2 regions of the Clostridium sp. JNZ J1-5 genome follow, and region 2 is predicted to be linked to the other one. Evidence: riboswitches for the same ligand, from Rfam matches in the RefSeq annotation. Region 2 holds a riboswitch; the other holds the start of a gene.

Region 1 (10,329 bases), 1.5 Mb from region 2:
TAGAAATTTTATAGTGGAGGTGAGTTAATATGGCATGAAATGAAGATTTATCGGACTGGACTAAACAAATTTATAAAAATAACTATAATTTATTAATTAATTTTTATTTAAGAAAGGAAGATTTTTTATGGAATCAAATTTTAAAAAAGTTATTATTAACTCACTATTACTTGCTATAGGATTTATTTTACATCAGATTGCTCCTCCTCTATTATTTGGCATGAAACCAGACTTTTCATTAGCCATGATGTTTATAGTAATACTATTGAACGATGATTATAAGAGTACTTTAGTATCAGGAATTATATGTGGAATTTTATCTGCTCTTACCACTACTTTTCCCGGTGGGCAGCCTGCTAATTTAATAGACAAAATTGTAACTTCTCATATAATTTATTTAATGCTAATACCTATAAGAAACAGATTTAATAATCAGATTAAAATTATTTTTATCACAGCTATAGGCACAATGGTAAGTGGACTTGTATTTTTATATTCGGCTTCAATTTTAGTTGGACTACCTAAGTCATTATCTGTATTGTTTGTTGCTGTTGTTCTTCCTGCTACTGCAGCTAACACTATTGCAGCACCTATATTATATAATACGATTAAGTTATCCTTAGTTAAATCAAGGGTTAAAGTATTTAAAAACCAATATTAAAATAAGGCTATATTTTAAGAGATTGTTGAGTTCATTATAATGAACTCAACAATCTCTTAAAACAGCCTTAACTTACTAATGGAAAGTTTTAAATGAATGTAAAAATCAACATTCATTTAAAATAGAACATAATATAAAAAACATGTAGGACATATTTTATCCTACATGTTTTTTTATTTTATAATAATTTCGATTATTGAGCTTTTTCAAGTTGGCCTTCTGCTTCAATGACATTTACAGGTTTACCTATAAATCTAACTACTAATCCAATGAGAATTATATCTAGTGGAAGTACTATATATATAGGTGCTCCAAGACCTACTGGAATATATCCTGCAACTACAGTTATAATTCCAACTACTATAGAGTAAAATAGTTGAGTGTTAACATGATCCATGTGGTCACAGGCTGATCCCATGGAAGAAAGTATAGTTGTATCCGAAATTGGTGAACAGTGATCACCAAATATGGATCCTGTTAGTACAGAACTAATAGCAGTAATCATATAAGCATTAGTAGGATTTATTGCAAATGCAAGAGGTATTGTAAGTGGCATTAATATTCCCATTGTTCCATAAGAAGTACCTGTTGCAAATGAAATAATTGAAGCTAATATGAATATTATAGCTGGCAGTATAAATGCAGGTAATGTATCTTTTAACGCACCTACTAAGAATAAGGCAGTTCCTAATTCTTTAACTACTGAGCTTAAAGACCAAGCAAGTAGTAATATAACACCTGTAATAATTAGAGATTTCATTCCTTGTATCCAAGTATCAATTGCTTCACTTACTGTGAATAATTTTTGTCTTACTCCCATTATCATAGCTACTATACTAGCAACTAAAGCTGATTGGAATAAAACTATACTTGCATCAGATGCACTAAAAGCTTCTCTTATACCAGTAAATGACATTGGTGAATCTTTAAGTAATTGAATTAATTCTTTATTTTCTCCACCCATTATTGAGTTATAACCATTGTAATAGAATCCTATGAAAGCTCCTAAAACTAAAATTAGTATAGGTACTACTGCATTAGCAACTCTTAATTTTATACCTTCTTTTGGTTCAAGTTCTGTAGCTTCTGATGAAACCATTGGTTTTGAACCTTTACGTAAAACTTCTCCTGTAGCTCTAGCACGTCTTTCTGCCTTAAGCATTGGACCAAATTCTCTTAAAAATATTGCTGTAAACACTATGAATATAAGAATTAATATATTATAAAATCTATATGGAATAGTTTGTAGGAATATATTATAAGCACTTACATTTTGTCCTACAGATTGATATCCATCTTTAATTAAACTAAGTTCAAGTCCTATCCATGTTGATATAACTGCAATACCTGCAATTGGCGCTGCAGTAGCATCAACTATAAAAGATAGTTTTTCTCTTGATATTTTCATTTTATCAGTAACTGGTCTCATCATAGGACCTACTATTAATGAGTTTGCATAATCATCAAAGAATACTAATATTCCTAAAAACCAAGTAATCAATTGAGCACTAGTTGGGCTTTTAGCTTTTTTAGCTAATGATTCTGCTACCGCCTTAGCTCCACCCATTTTAGAAATTAGAGCTATAAGTCCACCAATTGTTAAACATTGAAGTATAATACCAGCATTCCACGGATCTGCTAATGACCCTACTAATCTATTAACTATATCAAAAAATCCAAGGAATAATGCATAAAATACATTTGCTCCTTTTAATTGCAATATAACTGTTCCTGAAAGTATTCCTAAGAATAGTGATATTACAACATTTTTAGTTATAAAAGCTAATATTATAGCAACTAGCGGTGGCATTAATGTCCACATCCCAAAGTTATTTGCATTTGCCTTTGCTACTTCTTGATCAACCCCTAAAGCCGTGGTAGCAAATGCTAAAACCATAATTAATAAAGTAAGTAAAAACATCTTTTTTCTTTTCATTGATTTTCCCCCTGTTTTCTTTTTATCATATACCGAGCTTCTGCGGAAGAACATCTTTAGACAATAACAAAAGCCTTGAGTTTTCACCCAAGGCTCATTAAATACTACAGAATTATAATAGTACCCAACAAGTTGAATGATAGCTCTCCACAAATATTACTTGTGACAATCTTACACATATTTTATGCAAGACCAGCTGTATAACTTTAAAGTATCCGTTATACGCTTCGGCGGTATTTCCTTTCCTGCTACATCATCGTACTTCTCTCCGTAACAATACTCTTAAATATCGCACCTCTACCAACAAACTTCGATATACGCTTTTTTATTATTTTATAACACTATCATAATATAGTCAACCTATAAATTAATAATTATTCAATTTAATTAATTTTAAACCTAAATATTCACTATTTAAGTAAGATTAAACTATATATATTTCTTTATTCCTCTGCATAAGGTATTTTTGTAGTCTATAAATTCATATACATCTTCTTCAAAAAGCTGACTAAAATTCTTTAACTCTTCTAATTTTAATTCCTCAATACTTGAACCATTTTCTTCACAGTATAAAACTATAGAACCGATTACTCCATGCGCATCTCTAAAGGCCATCCCCTTGTTTACTAGATAGTCAGCTGCTTCGGTGGCATTTAAGAATCCTCTTTTAACACTATTATACATATTATCTTCTTTTATTTTTAGTCCATCTAACATACCATTCATAACTTTTAAAGACTTTAAAACAGTGTCTAATCCATCAAAAAATCTCTCTTTATCTTCCTGCATATCTTTATTATAAGCTAGTGGAATACCTTTCATAGTAGTCAAAAGTCCCATTAAGTCTCCATAAACTCTTCCTGTTTTGCCTCTTATTAATTCAGCGGCATCGGGATTTTTCTTTTGAGGCATGATACTACTTCCAGTTGAAAATTCATCACTTATAGATATAAAATCAAACTCTTTACTGCTCCATAATATAAGTTCCTCACTTAGCCTACTTAAATGCATCATTATTATAGAGAATGAAGATAAAAGACTTATTAAATAGTCTCTATCACTTACTCCATCCATAAAGTTATCTACAGGTTTTTTAAAACCTAGCTCAGCTGCAGTAAAGTCTCTATCAATATTATAAGTAGTTCCAGCTAACGCTCCACATCCAAGAGGGCTCTCATCCATTATATTGATGTCACTCACAATTCTATTTTTATCTCTTTTCAGCATACTGTAATATGCCATCATATGATGCTTAAATGTAACCACTTGTGCCCTTTGTAGATGTGTGTAGCCTGGCATCATTACATTATTTTTTATTGCAAGTTCATTTATTGTGTTAAGTAATTGATCTAGATTTTCTATAACTTCATAGGCTTTTGCTTTAGAGTACATTCTCATATCTAAGGCAACCTGGTCATTTCTACTTCTTCCTGTATGAAGCTTTTTTCCAACCTCTCCTACTCTGCTAATTAGATTGACCTCAACAAAGCTGTGAATATCTTCGTAATCACCTTCAATAAGAAGTTTTTTAGCTTCAATATCTTCTAATATTGACTTTAACCCCTTTACTATTGTATCTTTTTCATCTTCCTTTAAAACCTTGCATTTTGCTAGCATTTTTACATGGGCAATACTTCCTATAATATCTTCTCTATATAATCTTTTATCAAAGCTTAGGGAACTATTAAAGTCCTCCATAAGCTTACTTTCTTCATTTTTAAATCTTCCTCCCCAAAGTTTCATAAGTAAAATCACTCCGTTCTTTTAGTCTTCAATCACTAATCGCTAATCTCTATCTCTTTTTAGTGATTAGAGACTAGAGATTAGCGATTATGTTTTTAGTTATTTATTTTTATTAAGCATAGCATTAATTTTATATGGCAGTCCGAAAAGATTAATAAATCCTTCTGCATCACTATGATCATATAAGTCGCTTGCACCAAAAGAAGATATTGTCTCTTCATATAATGCATAAGGAGATTCCATTCCTGCAAACATTATATTACCTTTATACAATTTTAATTTTACACTTCCAGTTACTTTTTCTTGAGTTTTATCTACAAAAGCATCAAGAGCTTCTTTTAAAGTAGTATACCACAATCCATTATATACTAATTCTCCATACTTTTGAGATACCATTTCTTTAAAGTGGAAAGACTCTTTTTCAACAGTTAAATATTCTAACTCTTTGTGAGCAGCATATAATATTGTACCTCCTGGAGTCTCATATACACCTCTTGATTTCATTCCAACAAGTCTATTTTCCAATAAATCTACAACACCAATTCCATTTTCTCCACCTATTTTATTTAACTTATTAAGCATTTCTACAGGACTTAATTCTTCTCCATTAATTTTTTTTGCTATACCTTTTTCAAAATATATCTCCACATAAGTAGCTTCATCTTTTGCCTTTTCTGGAGGTACTGTCATAAGATACATATCTCCCTTATGTTCATTTTTTAGATTTTCTAAATCTCCGCCCTCATGACTTGTATGCCAAATATTTCTATCTCTTGAATATATCTTTTCTTTAGTTACTGGTACCTCTATTCCATTAGTATTAGCATAATCTATAGCATCTTCTCTTGATTTAATGTCCCACATTCTCCATGGAGCTATTATATTTATAGAAGGATCAATAGATGCTATCCCAACTTCAAAACGTACTTGGTCATTACCTTTTCCTGTACATCCATGGCATATATATTTTGCACCTTCTTTATGAGCTGTCTCAACAAGTTTTTTAGCAATCAATGGTCTTGCAAAAGATGTTCCTAAAAGGTACTTACCTTCATATATAGCATTGGCTTTAACACCTTTAAATAGGAAATCAGTGATAAATTCTTCTGTTACATCTTCTATATATATCTTTGATGCTCCAGATTTTATTGCTTTTTTCCTAATCTCCTCAAAGTCTTCATCTTGACCTACATTTACACAACATGCTATAACTTCTAAATCATAGTTTTCCTTAAGCCAGTGTATAATAATAGATGTATCTAATCCACCTGAATATGCTAATACTACTTTTTCTTTCATTGTTAAATCCCCTTTCTTCATTACCCAGTTGTTAATAATTTATATGATTTGCAATTGCAAAATTTTAATAACTATTTTTGTTAATTAATATTAAAGTATTTTATCTAAAAATGCTTTTGTTCTTTCTTCCTTAGGATTGCTGAAAATATCCTCTGGAGTACCTTCTTCTACTATTTTTCCTCCATCCATAAATATAACTCTATCTCCAACTTCCCTTGCAAATCCCATCTCGTGAGTAACAACCACCATAGTCATTCCCTCTTTTGCAAGATCTTTCATTACATTTAAAACTTCCCCTACAAGTTCAGGGTCCAGTGCTGAAGTAGGCTCATCAAAAAGCATTATATCTGGGTCCATAGCAAGAGCTCTAGCAATAGCAACCCTCTGCTTTTGGCCTCCTGAAAGCTTAGATGGATAATAATCTTTTTTATCACCTAATCCTACCTTATTTATTAATTCATTTGCTTTTTTTAGAACATCTTCTTTTTTTTCTTTCTTTACTGTAATTGGAGCTTCTATTACATTCTGCTCTACAGTCATATGTGGAAAAAGATTAAAGTTTTGAAAAACCATACCCATTTTTTCTATTTTTAATCTTGTATCCTTTTTATCTTTTATATTTAGCTTTTCACCTTCTATAATAATTTCTCCTTCATTAGGTAGCTCAAGTGTATTTAAACATCTTAAAAACGTACTCTTACCTGAACCAGAAGGGCCTATTATAACTAAAACTTCTCCTTTTTTTACCTTAACATTTAAATTTTCAAAAACTGTTAAATCTCCAAATTTTTTAGTTAAATTTTTAGCTTCTATCATATTCACCTTAACCACCATCCTTAATATACTGAAAGCTTTCTTTCAGTTAAAGAGAATATAGTTGTAAATACTGTTGTCATAAGTAAATACAAGCATCCTGCTATAAAAAAAGCTTCTATAGGTCTTGCTGTAGAGGAAATTTGTAATTGTGCGTTTCTCATAAGTTCTTCCATTGCAATTGCGGAAACAAGTGAAGTATCTTTGAGCATTGTTATAAACTCATTTCCTATAGAAGGAATTATTACTCTAAAAGTTTGAGGTAATATTACCTTTTTCATAGTTTGAAAGTAAGTAAATCCTAATGCCTTGCAAGCTTCAAACTGCCCTTTATCTATAGAAAGTATTCCTCCTCTTATAATCTCTGCCATATATGCTCCTGAATTTAAGCTTAATCCAATTATAGCTGCACTCATAGGAGTTAACTCTAGTCCCACAAATGGTAGTGCATAATAGAAAAAGAAAAGCTGTAAAAGCATTGGAGTTCCTCTAAACAACCAAGTATAAAAAGATACAATTGAAACAACTATTTTGCTTTTAGATAATTTCAAAGTAGCTACAATTATTCCTATAACACTTCCTAAAATTACTGATATAACTGTAAGTTCTATAGTTATAATACTTCCTTTAAGCAATATTGGAAGCATATTTTTTAAAATTGCTATATCCATATTATCCCCCCATAGTCCATCCTATAAGCCTTTAAGTTTCTATACCTCTGTATTCACAAATATACAGAGGTATCTTTATTACTATTTTTTATATGCATCAAATCCAAACCACTTAACTGATAACTTAGATAATGTTCCATCTGCTTTTAATTCATCTATAGCCTTTTGAATGGCATTTTGTAATTGCTTATCTTCTTTTTTGAAGCCTACTCCCATAGGTTCTTCACTTACCATTTCTTTTAAAACTACAAATTCACCTGGTTTCTTTGCTATATAATATCCACCAACTTGGGCATCCATAATAACTGCATCTACTCTTCCTATTGATAATTCACTAAAAGCCTCTGTTATCTTTCCATATTTTCTAAGCTCTTTAATATCTTTTAAGTTAGTTTCTGCGGCCTTCTGTCCAGTAGATCCCATTTGACAACCAACTTTTTTACCTTTTAAATCAGCAAGTGTTTTTATAGAATCATTTCCAGCTTTAACTGCTATAACTTGACCACCCATAACATATGGTTCTGAAAATGCTATTGATTTTTTTCTTTCTTCTGTAATACTTAAGCCTGAAATTATCATATCAAATTTCTTTGATTGAAGAGCTAATAAGATTCCATTCCATTCTGTTGTCATGAATTCTACCTTAACTCCAAGCTTTTTTCCAATTTCATTAGCTAAGTCAATGTCAAATCCAACTAAATTGTTTTTTTCATCTCTGAATTCCATTGGAGGGTAAGCATCATCTAATCCAACCACTAATTTTCCTGCCTGCTTTACTGTCTCCAAAGAATTATCAGATTTAGTTTCAGTACCTGCAGTACCTTTTGAATTACTAGCAGCTGACTCCTTTCCACAACCAACTAATAATGTAAGTCCCATAATAAAAACTAATAAAATAACACCTATTTTTTTCATATTTATACACCTCTCTATTTGTTAATCCCCTGTATTAGTTGGATCTATGATATAAATTACCATATACAACCAACTTTTAATATAATAATTATACATAATATATTATATTTATGCAATACCTTTTCTAATATTTATTCTGTTTTTTTGAATTTTTATTCATCAAGAACAAAAATCAATATATGGAAAATTTTAAATGAATGTAAAAATCAACATTCATTTAAAACAGAACCATTAAAGAAAAAAGGTCTTTGAGCGAACACTCTCAAAGACCTCTTAAATCAGATGCTAAAAATATAAATTTAAAAAATATACTAACACTATAGTTCCTAATACCGAAACAATCATATTCTGCTTTTTTAATATCAAAACACTAGCAAAGACTCCTCCAGCTAATGCTGTTATTAAATTTCCTGTAGAATACAATACTTCTGGGAACAAAAGACCTCCTAGTGCAGCATAAGGTATATATTCCAAAAAGGATTTTATAAATTTTCCTGGTTCCTTTCCTCTATAAAAAATCATAGGTATAGCTCTAGTCAAATAAGTTACTAATCCTGTTACTATTAGCATAATAAGAAATCTATTCATTTTTTTCACCTTCTTCACTAGGTAAAAGTGCAGCTCCAATTAAAGAAGCTAAAATAATAGTAATAACTATTCTCCAACTTCCAATAGTTTTATTTAATATTGGAATCCAATATATGATAGAACTAATTATCATGGCAACAACAGATACAATTGCTATTTTAATAGATTCTTTTGCTGCTGGAAGAAGTAAGCCTAAAAACATTATATATATTGCAATACCTATACTGCTTGAAACTCCCTCAGGTAATATATTAGCCAAAAGAACTCCTACTATGGTTCCCAAAACCCAACCTGAATAGGAAACAAGTTGTGCTCCAAATATAAAACTAGGTTTTAAATCCTCTTTAGTCATTGATACAACAAAAACTTCATCTGTAATTCCAAAACTTAATGCAGCTTTTATTTTAGTACTGGCTGAATTTTTCAATTTATTAGCAACACAAAATGACATTAAAAGGTATCTTGCATTGATCATAAAAGTGGTCAAAACAATATTGCTAAGAGCAATTCCCTGAGCAAACATATTTACTCCAATAAATTGTGTAGCTCCTGTAAAATTTGTCACTGCCATTAATACTGCTAGAAATCCATGTACACCTGAAGCCTTTGCAATTAGTCCAAAAGTAATAGAAATTGGAAAATATCCCATAAATATCGGAATACCTGCTTTCATACCTTGCTTAAACTCTGTTTTATAATCTGAATCTAAGTTTAACTCCATCCATTATCCCCCTCTTAATTATGTATACTGGTTCATATTTTGAAATTATAATTAATAAATATGTAATTAATAACATAAAAGATGTATAGACAAATCTATCTACACATCTTTTATAAATATTAATGTTAAAACTTACAGGTTATAGATTTCTAATTATTTCTTCTGCAAACTCCATTGTTTTTGCATTTCCACCTAAGTCAGAAGTTTTTACTTTTCCTTCTTTTAGTACCTTTGCTACAGCATTATCTATTTTTTCTGCTGCTTCATACTCTCCTAAATATCTTAACATCATAACTCCACTTAGTATAGCTGCTGTAGGGTTAGCTATATTCTTCCCAGCAATATCTGGTGCTGAACCATGAACTGCTTCAAATACAGCAATTCCGTCCCCAATATTTGCACCTGGAACCACACCAAGTCCTCCTACTAATCCTGCCGCCATATCTGATAAAATATCTCCATATAAATTAGGCATAACAAGTACATCATAATTTTCTGGAGATTGAACTAATCTCATACTCATAGCATCTACTATCATATCTGAAAATTCAATAGTTTTGTGCTTCTCTGCCACTTCTTTTGAGCATCTTAGGAAAAGTCCATCTGATAATTTCATTATATTAGCCTTATGAACTGCTGTTACTTTCTTTCTTCCTTGTTTTTCTGCTAGGTCAAAAGCAAATTCAGCTATTCTATCACTAGCTTTTTTTGTAATTATCTTGATACTCTCAGCAGCCACATCTCCTATACTGTGTTCAATACCTGCATATAAATCCTCTGTATTTTCTCTAACTATTACAATATCTACATTTTCATATCTTGAAGCTATACCCTCATAAGTTTTTACGGGTCTTACATTAGCATAAAGATCAAGTGCTTGTCTAAGTCCTACATTTACACTCCTAAAGCCTTTCCCTATTGGAGTAGTAACTGGTCCCTTTATAGCTACTTTATTTTTCTTAATACTTTCTATTACATAGTT
Region 2 (10,329 bases):
TTGTAACTTAAATCTAAACTTTTTATAAGTTTTCTTCTACAATTTGTATTTTTTGTATAAGAATCATTTCTTGATATTTCTATAGCGTGTTTTTCTAAATCCTCTTTATTGATATCAATTACTGGGATGTCCCCTAGTATATTATTTTCAACCTTTTTTCCATTTTTTAAAGTTACATAAAGAGTCATAATAATAGCTACAGATATAAGTGTTATTATATAAGACATTTAAAGTCACTCCTTCATTACATTTATATCACTGTAAAATTTTATGCCTAACTATTGTTCCCCAAAAAGCTAAGATTAAACAAAAATAAAAAGGAACTTATGCTAAAAAACTATTAACATAAGTTCCTTTTTTATATTTTTTAAATTTTGATGGCTAATTTATTGTTTGGCTATAACCTAATTTCATTGGCAATTAAGTCTTCGTATGATTGCCTCTTGCAGATTACTTTTGCGTTTCCATCCCCTACTAAAACTACTGCCGCTCTAGGAATTTTGTTGTAATTACTAGACATAGAATAGCCATAAGCTCCAGTGCTTAATACAGCTAATATATCTCCACTTTCTACTTCTGATATTTCAACGTCATTTAAAAGTATATCTCCTGATTCACAACACTTTCCTGATATTGTTACAGTTTCTCTAGATATAAAAGATTCTACCTTATTAGCAATCACACATTCATATTGTGCTCTATATAATGCAGGCCTTATATTATCTGTCATACCCCCATCTACAGCTACATACTTTCTTACTTCTGGTATTTGCTTAATTGCTCCTACTGTATAAAGAGTAGTACCTGCATTTCCTACTATAGATCTTCCTGGTTCAATAGTTAATGATGGTAAAGTTATCTCTAATTCTTCTGAAACCTTTTCTGCTTCATCTAATATAGCTTCACAGAATTCATTAAATTTTCTTGGAGAGTCTCCACTTTCATAATAAATTCCAAAGCCTCCACCTAAATCTAATTCCTTGATTTCAAATCCTAATTTATCTTTAACCTCTTTTATTAAAGAAAGCATTATTCTAACTTCTTCTCTATAAGGTTCGATTTCAAAAATTTGAGACCCAATATGACAATGAAATCCCATTAGCTCTATATTTGTGTGCATATTAGCTTTTTGTACGGCTGTTAATGTTTGATTTTCAAGTAATGTAAATCCAAATTTAGAATCTACTTGACCAGTTTTTATATACTCATGAGTATGGGCTTCTATTCCTGGAGTTATTCTTAACAATACCTTTTGAACTTTATTGTATTTTTTTGCTATTTCATTTATTTTTTCGATTTCATAAAAATTGTCTGCAACAAATCTTCCAACCCCTAGCTTAATTCCCATCTCTATTTCTTCTATAGTCTTATTATTTCCGTGGAAATATATCTTTTCCATTGGAAAACCGCTTTTATAAGCTGTATATAATTCTCCTCCTGAAACTACATCAAGATACAATCCTTCTTCATCTATAATTTGACACATGGCTATGGTTAAAAAAGCTTTCCCGGCATAAGCTACTCTATTTATACTTTTGTCAGCCTTAAAACTTTTATAAAACATTTTACAATTATCCCTAATTAATTTTTCATCCATTACATAAAGCGGAGTTCCAAATTCCCTAGCTAATTCAATAGTACTAATACCACCTATACATAATTGATTATTTAATATTTCCATAGTTCCAAATAATTTCAATTTATAAGCCCCCATTCAATATAATATTCACCAACTAAAGATTAAATTCTTTTGCTATGATTTGAATAGCCTTTGTCTTATCTTCTTGGCTTATAGCACAAGTAATTCTTATCTCAGATGTAGTTATCATTTTCACATTTATATCATTTTCACTAAATAACTTAAACATTCTTGCTGCAACTCCTGAAGTATTCTTCATTCCAATTCCAACTACTGAAAACTTTGTAATGTTATTATCTATAGATATATACTCATCTTTAGCAAAGTTTTTAATTATACCCATGCATTCTTCCTGTTCATCTTTTGGAATTGTAAAGGAAACATTCACTTTGCCATTTAATGGTGCTGTTTGACTTATCATATCTATATTAATTTTTCTGCTTCCTATAGCTTCAAACAAATTAGATAATATATTTATATCTGAATTTATCTCTTTCAAAGTTACTGCTATATCATCATCACTGGTAGCAAGTCCTGTCACTGGCTTACTCTCTAAGTTCATTTTATCTACCCCCTTAATAACCGTTCCTTGGATATCACTATTACTCAATCCTACATATAATGGGATTTCGTATTTTTCAGCCAATTCGATAGATCTTGAATGCATAACTTGAGCTCCTAAACTAGAAAGTTCCAGCATTTCTTCATAATCTATTGCATCTAATTTCTTGGCATCTTTATATTTTCTAGGATCAACACTATATATTCCATCTACATCTGTGTAGATTTCACATATAGCACCAAGCTTTACTGCTAATGCTACTGCAGAAGTATCTGATCCACCTCTACCTAATGTGATTATATCTCCTTCATTATTTATTCCTTGAAATCCTGCTACAATTACAATTTTATCTTGTTTTAAACTTTGTCTTATTCTAGTATCATCTATATCATCAATTAATCCTTTTCCATATTGTCCAGTAGTTTTAACTCCAATTTGGTAAGCTGTATAACTAACTGAATTATATCCTAACTCCTTGATAGCCATAGATAGCAGTGCACAAGACATCATTTCTCCCGTAGATAGCAACGCATCAAGTTCTCTTTTATCGGGATTATTAGATATTTGTTTTGCCAGTGAAATTAAATCATCTGTAGTGTCTCCCATAGCCGATACTACAACTACTAAATCATCTTTTTTCTTTTTTCTTTTTACTAATGTTTCAGCAATCTTTTTAATTTTTTCAGTTGTAGCAACAGAACTTCCTCCGTATTTTTGTACTACAATTCCCATTTTTCAAGCCCCCTTATAATGTAGCATGAGACATCATTATAACTTATAATTTCCTAATAAATAAAAAAATATTGCGACAAGGACACCCTCGTCGCAATATAATTATACGAATGTAATATATATAATATATTTCGAACTCAGTGTACCTTGTAGCTCTCCACGTAACTTATTACGCGACAACTTTACACATATTTTGTGCAAAGCCAGAAAACAATTTTGCCATCTTATTTTCTTCGGCCATAATTCCTTTTTCTATTCCTCATAGTCCGCCGACTCCGAATAAATACTAATAATTACAGCACCTCTACCCTAGGTAACCAACGTATTATTAAATTTTTATATTTCTAAAAATTAAATTATTCATAGTTTAACATGAAAATTATAATTATGCAACTATTTTTATAAAAACTCGTTACTCTATATTTTGGTAATTAAATGTACTACAATTGCTATTATTAATATAAATGAAATTCCTCTATGTATTTTTACCCAACCACCATTGACCTTCTTTTGTATCCGTGTTCCGAAAACCCCCAGTGAAAATACTAATATCATAGCTATTGCTGCTATAATACCTGTATAAGATAAAATACCCTGAGTTGTATATATAACAATAAAATGTATACTTACAGCTACAGTTGCAATAATTCCAAACAATCTATGATATCTTATAAAGTATCTCATAATAATTCTATAATTTTTTGCTAAACTAGGATTTTCTTTTGATACATTATTTATAAATTTTCTATTCACATACTTAATGAAATAGTTAAGTACAGCAAGTCCAAAAGCTACAGCTGTAATCCATCCTAAAAATTCACTTAATTCTTCCATAACAACTACTTCCTTTATTCTGTTTTATTGAATCTATTATCCCACATGATATTTATAGACACAATCACAGAATTTCCTTGTATATATGCATATTTGACAAAAATCTTCTACTCATCAATATATGAATTCATTATACTGTTAGTTACATAATTTTAGACCTTCTATAAAAATTTTCAATATATTTCACAGTATGCAAATTTATATTTTGCAAAAGCTAATTATACAATAATTAATATTACGAAAGGAGAAAAGTTATGGCACGTAAACCTCTTGTACCTTCAGCAAGTTCAGGATTAGAAAAATTTAAAATGGAAGTAGCTAAAGATATGGGTCTTGAAGGATATACTGATAAACATGAATATATGGGAGACACTCCATCAAAAATAGTTGGAAGAATGGCTAATGCAGGCAATGTAGGTGGAGAAATGATGAGAAGAATGATTGCTTCCGTTGAACAACAAATGGTAGATAAAAAAAAATAATTTTAAGACTATTGGTGTTTCCAGTAGTCTTTCTTAATATGGTTTTATATTTTTATATCCATAATTGAACTTTATAATAACATTCTGATATACTATACCTATCAAATATTAAGTGAGACGGAGGATTTGAAAAGTTACATATGAATAAGCAAAGTTTAAATAAATTAAATCTTTTCTTTATGGGAATAGACAATAGATTTTCAGAAAATAATTCTATATTCAAAGGTTTAGCAGTAACCTTTAAAACAGGCCTTAAAACATTTAACGGTAATGGTTCTTATGATAATGGTAAAATTAAGTATAATTTTAATGGAATAACTCATGTTGAAAATATTAAAATTATTTTAGATAAAATAATAGAAGAGTCTGAGAATTACGATTCTTTGGAGTTTATTTACAGCGAAAGAGGAACAAATATTCTAATCTCAGCTGATAATAAAAATGTTACTATGAAAAATGTCGAAGTAAAAGATATAGATTCTACCAATTCTAAAACAGATTCTTCTACTTTATGCAATATAAATAGCCAACATGTCGAAGGTAAAACTTCTACTCTGCTAAATAGAGATTATTATATAAAAGTTGGTAGTGCAGATAATCTCCTTAAAGAAATTAACATAATGACAAAGGATGGAAAGATAAAAAATGATAAAATAAGAAAATATAATCAAATAGATCATTATGTAGAACTTCTTGATGGTATATTTAGTAACTTTCCAACTAAAGGCACAATAAATATATTAGATTGTGGATGTGGAAAATCTTATCTTTCATTTGTTTTAAATTATTATTTAACAGAGGTAAAAAAAATCAAATGCCATTTTATAGGTCTTGATTACTCTGAGTCTGTAATTGAATCTTCAAAAAAAATGGCTAACAATCTTGGATACAGAAACATGGAATTTCATGCAATTGACATAAAGGACTATACTCCTAATAAAAACATAAATGTAGTTTTATCACTGCATGCATGCGATACAGCAACAGATATGGCTCTTGCCTTAGGTATAAGAGTAGAAGCTGATGTAATTATTGCAGTTCCTTGCTGCCATAGGGAGCTTTTAAATCAGTATTCATACGAACCTTTTAAAAGTATACTAAAACATGGTGTTCTAAAGGCTAGACTAGCTGATATATTAACTGATGGTATGCGTGCTACAATGCTTGAAGCCAAAGGATATGATGTATCCGTAGTTGAGTATATATCCCCTCTTGAAACTCCTAAAAATCTAATGATTAGAGCTACAAAGGTTAGAGAGGAAAATAATAAAGCTATGGATGAATATCACGATTTAATGAGCTCACTAAACATATATCCTGCTCTCTATAGATTTTTAAATGAATGGTAATAAAAAAGCCGTGTGCATTCACGGCTTTTTTTATTAAATTAGCAGAATTACAGCAATTATAAAAAACACAACTGTTAAAAGTAATATTGTTAAAAATAGTAACATTTCGCTAATTATTTGTACTTTGTCTGATATAATCTTCTTGTATTTAGCAAATGATTGTATAAAGTTAATTAAACAAATAGGCAGCACAAAATATAAACAACAAGTTATAAACACACCTATGAATTCACCTAAATAAAAATTAATCTTATTTGCTGGCTTAAAAATAATTAGCAGTATAAATATAAGGTAAACGACTTCTAATAGCATTATAGAAGCTTTTTTATTTTGATTAACTACTCTATCTAAATCTTGCTTGTCCTTTTCCTCCATCCATTCTCCTCCTTTTAAGCTCCTGTAAAATAGAAATATTTGCCCTATAATATTAATATGCAGATTGAAGCAAACATGTTAAAAACATAATTTGCTTTTATGACTTTAACAAAATATGAAACTTAAAATACTATATATTATAAGTAAGTTTTAGGGTGTTAAATTTGTTATATAAATTGGTTCTTGTAATTTTATTTATACTATCACTTATTACTAAAAATAAAAGTTTAGCCTTTGCTTCCCTATTAATATTTTTGGTATCCTTAAGCAATAACTATAAAACTATAAATTTTATTGAAAAATATTTTATGGATATTGGAATGATATTTTTAATGATATGGATGCTTGTTCCATTAATTAAGCAGAATAATACCTCTGCAATTACTATAAACAGTTTATTAAGTGTTAAGGGTATAATTTCTTTTACTGCTGGAATAATTGTAGTAGTACTCGCCTCAAGAGGTGTTAATCTTTTAAAAGGCAACACCGATACATTAGCAGGGGTTGTTATAGGTTCAATTGTGGGAGTTGCTTTATTAGGAGGAGTTCCTGTTGGCCCGCTAGTGGCTTCAGGTATTGCATATGAAATTATTAAATTTATAAATTTTATCTTTAAAAATGGTGCTTAATTATTAAATTGTTAAAATGCAAACTCTTAAATTGCATATAATTAAATTATATCTTGATTTCTAACTAAATTAGTTTTTATTCTTTATTATTTTTATATACTTTCATTTATTTTCGCTATATTTTGCAAGTTGCTATTTAACATGGTTAAAATATAATTGATTTATTAATTTATTTTAACCATGAGGTGATGCGATGGACAAATTAGAATATGAATTCAATAACAATGTTCCAGTATTTAGATGTACATTTTGCGGAAGCTGCAATTCGTGTACAGAATCTATTTCTTATGCCAGTGTAAAAAATAGAGGATGTTGTTGGTACTTTCCCTAAGTACACTCTAATAGATATAAAAAATATAATAAATTTAGGCAGTAAGAATCATATATACAAACTTTTAAATATGAAAAACACAAAAATATCTAGATATCATTTAGAAGTTATAGGTGAATTTGATAAGGAAAAACATGAAGAATTTTTGAAGGAAAACGTTTATGATTGGGGAGATTTTGATACTAAACTCTTTTTTAGATTGTGTCCTTTTGCAACAATTGAAGGATGCAGCATAGATTTCAATTTAAGACCCCATCCCTGCAATCTTTACCTATGTAGAGAGGTAATAAGTTCCTGTGGGGAAAACTACAAAGAGTTTTCTAAAGAAAGAAGAGATTACTTTTCTTATTGTAACTATTTTTCAGATAGCTTAAAGTACACTCTAATGGATAATAATGTTGATTTATTAAGTGATCCTTTTAAAGCTATAGAAATTATAGAACAAACAGATATTCCTAATTTTTCTTTCAAAATACTGCCTCCTATATTATTTAATGATGCTCCATATAATAATGATATAGTTGCAGGTTAATTGACTTATTTAGTTAATTAATTCTTTGCTTTAAATATAGTGGCTAATCCATTTACTTGGATTAGCCTTTTATAATATTATACTTTTCTTTCTACAAGACTTTTTTGTATTTTTTCTACTGTTTTTGCTAGTATACTCCCCGGAAGCAACTTAGATGCAATAATTGCTATTTTATTAGTGGTTCCAGGAATAATTAATCTTTTATTTTTCTTTAATCCATTAAATGCAGCCATTGCTACAGCTTTAGGATCCATAGCTGTCCTTATGTCCATCTTTCCTGCTCTCTTTGAGAATTCAGTCTTTGTAGCACCAGGACAAATAGTAGTTACAGCTATTCCGTAATTCTTTAATTCATTGTAAATAGCTTCGGAAAATGATAGTACATAAGCTTTTGTTGCATAGTACACAGCAATATATGGTCCTGGCTGATAAGATCCTGTAGAGGCTACATTCAGTATTTTTCCATTACCTTTCTCTATCATTTTTCTTGCAAATAATTTAGTTAAACAGGTCAAAGAAGTTACATTAAGTTGAATCATTTCAATATCTTTTTCATAATCTATTTCATGAAAAAGTCCACAACTTCCACTGCCTGCGTTATTTACAAGTACGTCAATATCTATATTGCAGTCTGTAATTTCCTTAAATATTTCGTAAGAAGAATTTGGTAGAGCTAAATCTTTTCCTATAGCTTTTACTTGTACACCATATTTCTCCTGAAACTCATTAGCCATAGAATTAAGTTTTTCTATGTTTCTAGCTACAAGTACAAGATTATAATTATCCTTAGCAAATAACTTAGTAAGCTCATATCCTATTCCAGTAGAGGCCCCCGTAATTAAAACAGTTCCCTTTATATCACCAATTTGTTTCATATATTTTCCTCCTAAAATAAGCGGCGACTTCTTACTATGCATCCCTTTTTTTATTCTATAGGATATACATTGTTATTTCAATTCTTCCTCAATTATTTGTATAAAGCTTTTTGTCTTAGCATCCTCACACGGTATTCCTGAATACCATGGTTTGTCTGGTGAAAGCTGATTACTAAAATATTTAGCTTTAATTATTAACTCAGGCCTATATTCAAAATGTAAAATATCAAAGTGACCCCATTTGCCTCCCCAAATAAAATTATTTTTTTCAAAAATCTCAATTATTTCCCTAGGATAAGAAAGCATTCTTCTTTCTCCTTCCTTTCTGGAAGTCCACTTCCAATAATCCCTTTTATCACTTCTTAAGTCAATAGCTGTTCCAAAAGAATGAGCACTTAATTGATTTGTTCCAGCAATGTATCTATAATTAAAAGTTCCACTAGTTGGAAATATATAAGAGCATACATCATTTCTTTTTTCAGCAATAGGTATAAGTTCCTTCATTACTTGCTTTAGCGACTCTGCAGCTCCATTCTCGCCATTAAAATCCCAATACTTGTAACCAACTTTTACCCTTGTAAGATTTGATTGAACCTGTTCTTTTGAAACACCATAAACATCCTTTAATAAAGCGTACACTCTAGCACGCCCAGGATCGAACTCTTCATCCATTAACTTGTTTATACTTCCTAAGGGATAAACTTGTTCCATCATATCCTGCAAATCTGGATAAAGAAGTTTATCTTGAAAACTCTTTTTTTTCTTATCATCATAAATAATTTTTTTCCCGGATTTGGTTATTATATATACATAGTCCTCTGAATTTTTTTCTATTGCCACAATGTGTTCTGGATAAGCCATCATTAAACATAATAGATCTCTTTTCATAGTTATATTATAATTTGATAAATTCTCCTGATTGTTTAATACATTTATACCGTAAGCATACGCATTTTTTGTACTCCCTACAAAAATATATAAACATAGAAAAATTAAACAAATATATTTATGTTTCATCATCTTCATTCCTCCATTAGATATATAGAGACTAGCATTATATTTTGCTTTCTATTGCAATTATTATATGTAAAAACAAAAAATCTAGGCTATGTTTTAATCTACTAATAGAAAGTTTTAAATAAATGTAAAAATCCACATTTATTCGAAACAAAGCTGTTGACAAAAATATATAAATATTTTATAATGAACAGTGTTCATAAGAAAATTTTAGGAGTGTTGTAATTGGCTAGAGTCATCGAAAATCCAAAGGAACTTATACTAAATAAATCTAAAGAAATATTATATAACGAAGGTTACTCAAAATTAAGCATGAGACATGTTGCTAAGGAATGTGATATAGCTCTTGGAACTATTTATAATTATTATCCTACAAAAAAGGATTTAGTTATGGAAATGATGATAGATTACTGGAAAGAATATTTTTTTAGTCTTGAAAAGTTAATAAGTTCAGATGATCCCTTTTATATTAAACTAAATAAACTTTTTGATGAACTTCAAGCCTTCATTAAAACTTTTAAAGAAATTTGGCTTAAGCGAGAATTTTATGACACTCCAGACTTTGTAGAAAGTGGTTTAGAAAAAGAATTCTTCTATATGAAACAACTAGTAGAAAAAGTAGAATTCATATTAATAGAAGAGTCCTCAAAGATTAACAGTGAAATTCACTTAAAGCAAAGTTCTAATGAAACAGCAGAATTTATTGTACTAAACTTTATTACAATAATTCAAATGCCATTTTTCAAATATTCGTCTTTTGAAACAATTCTAAAAGAATTGTTTAAATAAATCATATCCTAAAGGATATGATTTTAAAATGAACTTTAATGAACATCGTTCATTAGAAGCTTTTATAAAAATCTATTCATACAGGGGGAGTAAATTGTATGTTAATTTATGCAGTTATATTTATTAATTTAGCTTTGGTATTCTACACAATAGGTGTTTGGAGCGAGAAAAGACAAGGAGAAC

The links. Region 2 has a riboswitch for lysine ahead of ACWW38_RS05910 (aspartate kinase). Riboswitches for the same ligand answer to the same signal wherever they lie in the genome.
Region 1: another riboswitch for lysine. It lies ahead of ACWW38_RS16210 (Na+/H+ antiporter NhaC family protein); the one in region 2 lies ahead of ACWW38_RS05910 (aspartate kinase).

What each region holds. Positions count from the first base shown of each region.
Region 1 is NZ_CM132773.1:3,377,460-3,387,788, reverse strand. Features, by position in the region: gene ACWW38_RS16215 (tryptophan transporter) at 128-661, shown strand; gene ACWW38_RS16210 (Na+/H+ antiporter NhaC family protein) at 855-2,597, opposite strand; lysine riboswitch at 2,730-2,905, opposite strand; gene argH (argininosuccinate lyase) at 3,027-4,340, opposite strand; gene ACWW38_RS16200 (argininosuccinate synthase) at 4,440-5,639, opposite strand; gene ACWW38_RS16195 (amino acid ABC transporter ATP-binding protein) at 5,730-6,461, opposite strand; gene ACWW38_RS16190 (amino acid ABC transporter permease) at 6,476-7,123, opposite strand; gene ACWW38_RS16185 (amino acid ABC transporter substrate-binding protein) at 7,205-8,038, opposite strand; gene ACWW38_RS16180 (AzlD domain-containing protein) at 8,324-8,626, opposite strand; gene ACWW38_RS16175 (AzlC family ABC transporter permease) at 8,619-9,347, opposite strand; gene ACWW38_RS16170 (isocitrate dehydrogenase (NAD(+))) at 9,487-10,329, opposite strand, start outside.
Region 2 is NZ_CM132773.1:1,247,047-1,257,375, forward strand. Features, by position in the region: gene ACWW38_RS05900 (GH36-type glycosyl hydrolase domain-containing protein) at 1-227, opposite strand, end outside; gene lysA (diaminopimelate decarboxylase) at 398-1,699, opposite strand; gene ACWW38_RS05910 (aspartate kinase) at 1,734-2,933, opposite strand; lysine riboswitch at 3,076-3,248, opposite strand; gene ACWW38_RS05915 (hypothetical protein) at 3,351-3,767, opposite strand; gene ACWW38_RS05920 (small, acid-soluble spore protein, alpha/beta type) at 4,022-4,249, shown strand; gene ACWW38_RS05925 (class I SAM-dependent methyltransferase) at 4,390-5,598, shown strand; gene ACWW38_RS05930 (hypothetical protein) at 5,632-5,973, opposite strand; gene ACWW38_RS05935 (DUF441 domain-containing protein) at 6,129-6,602, shown strand; gene ACWW38_RS05940 (hypothetical protein) at 7,004-7,465, shown strand; gene ACWW38_RS05945 (SDR family NAD(P)-dependent oxidoreductase) at 7,543-8,340, opposite strand; gene ACWW38_RS05950 (M15 family metallopeptidase) at 8,413-9,357, opposite strand; gene ACWW38_RS05955 (TetR/AcrR family transcriptional regulator) at 9,583-10,146, shown strand; gene ACWW38_RS05960 (HsmA family protein) at 10,245-10,329, shown strand, end outside.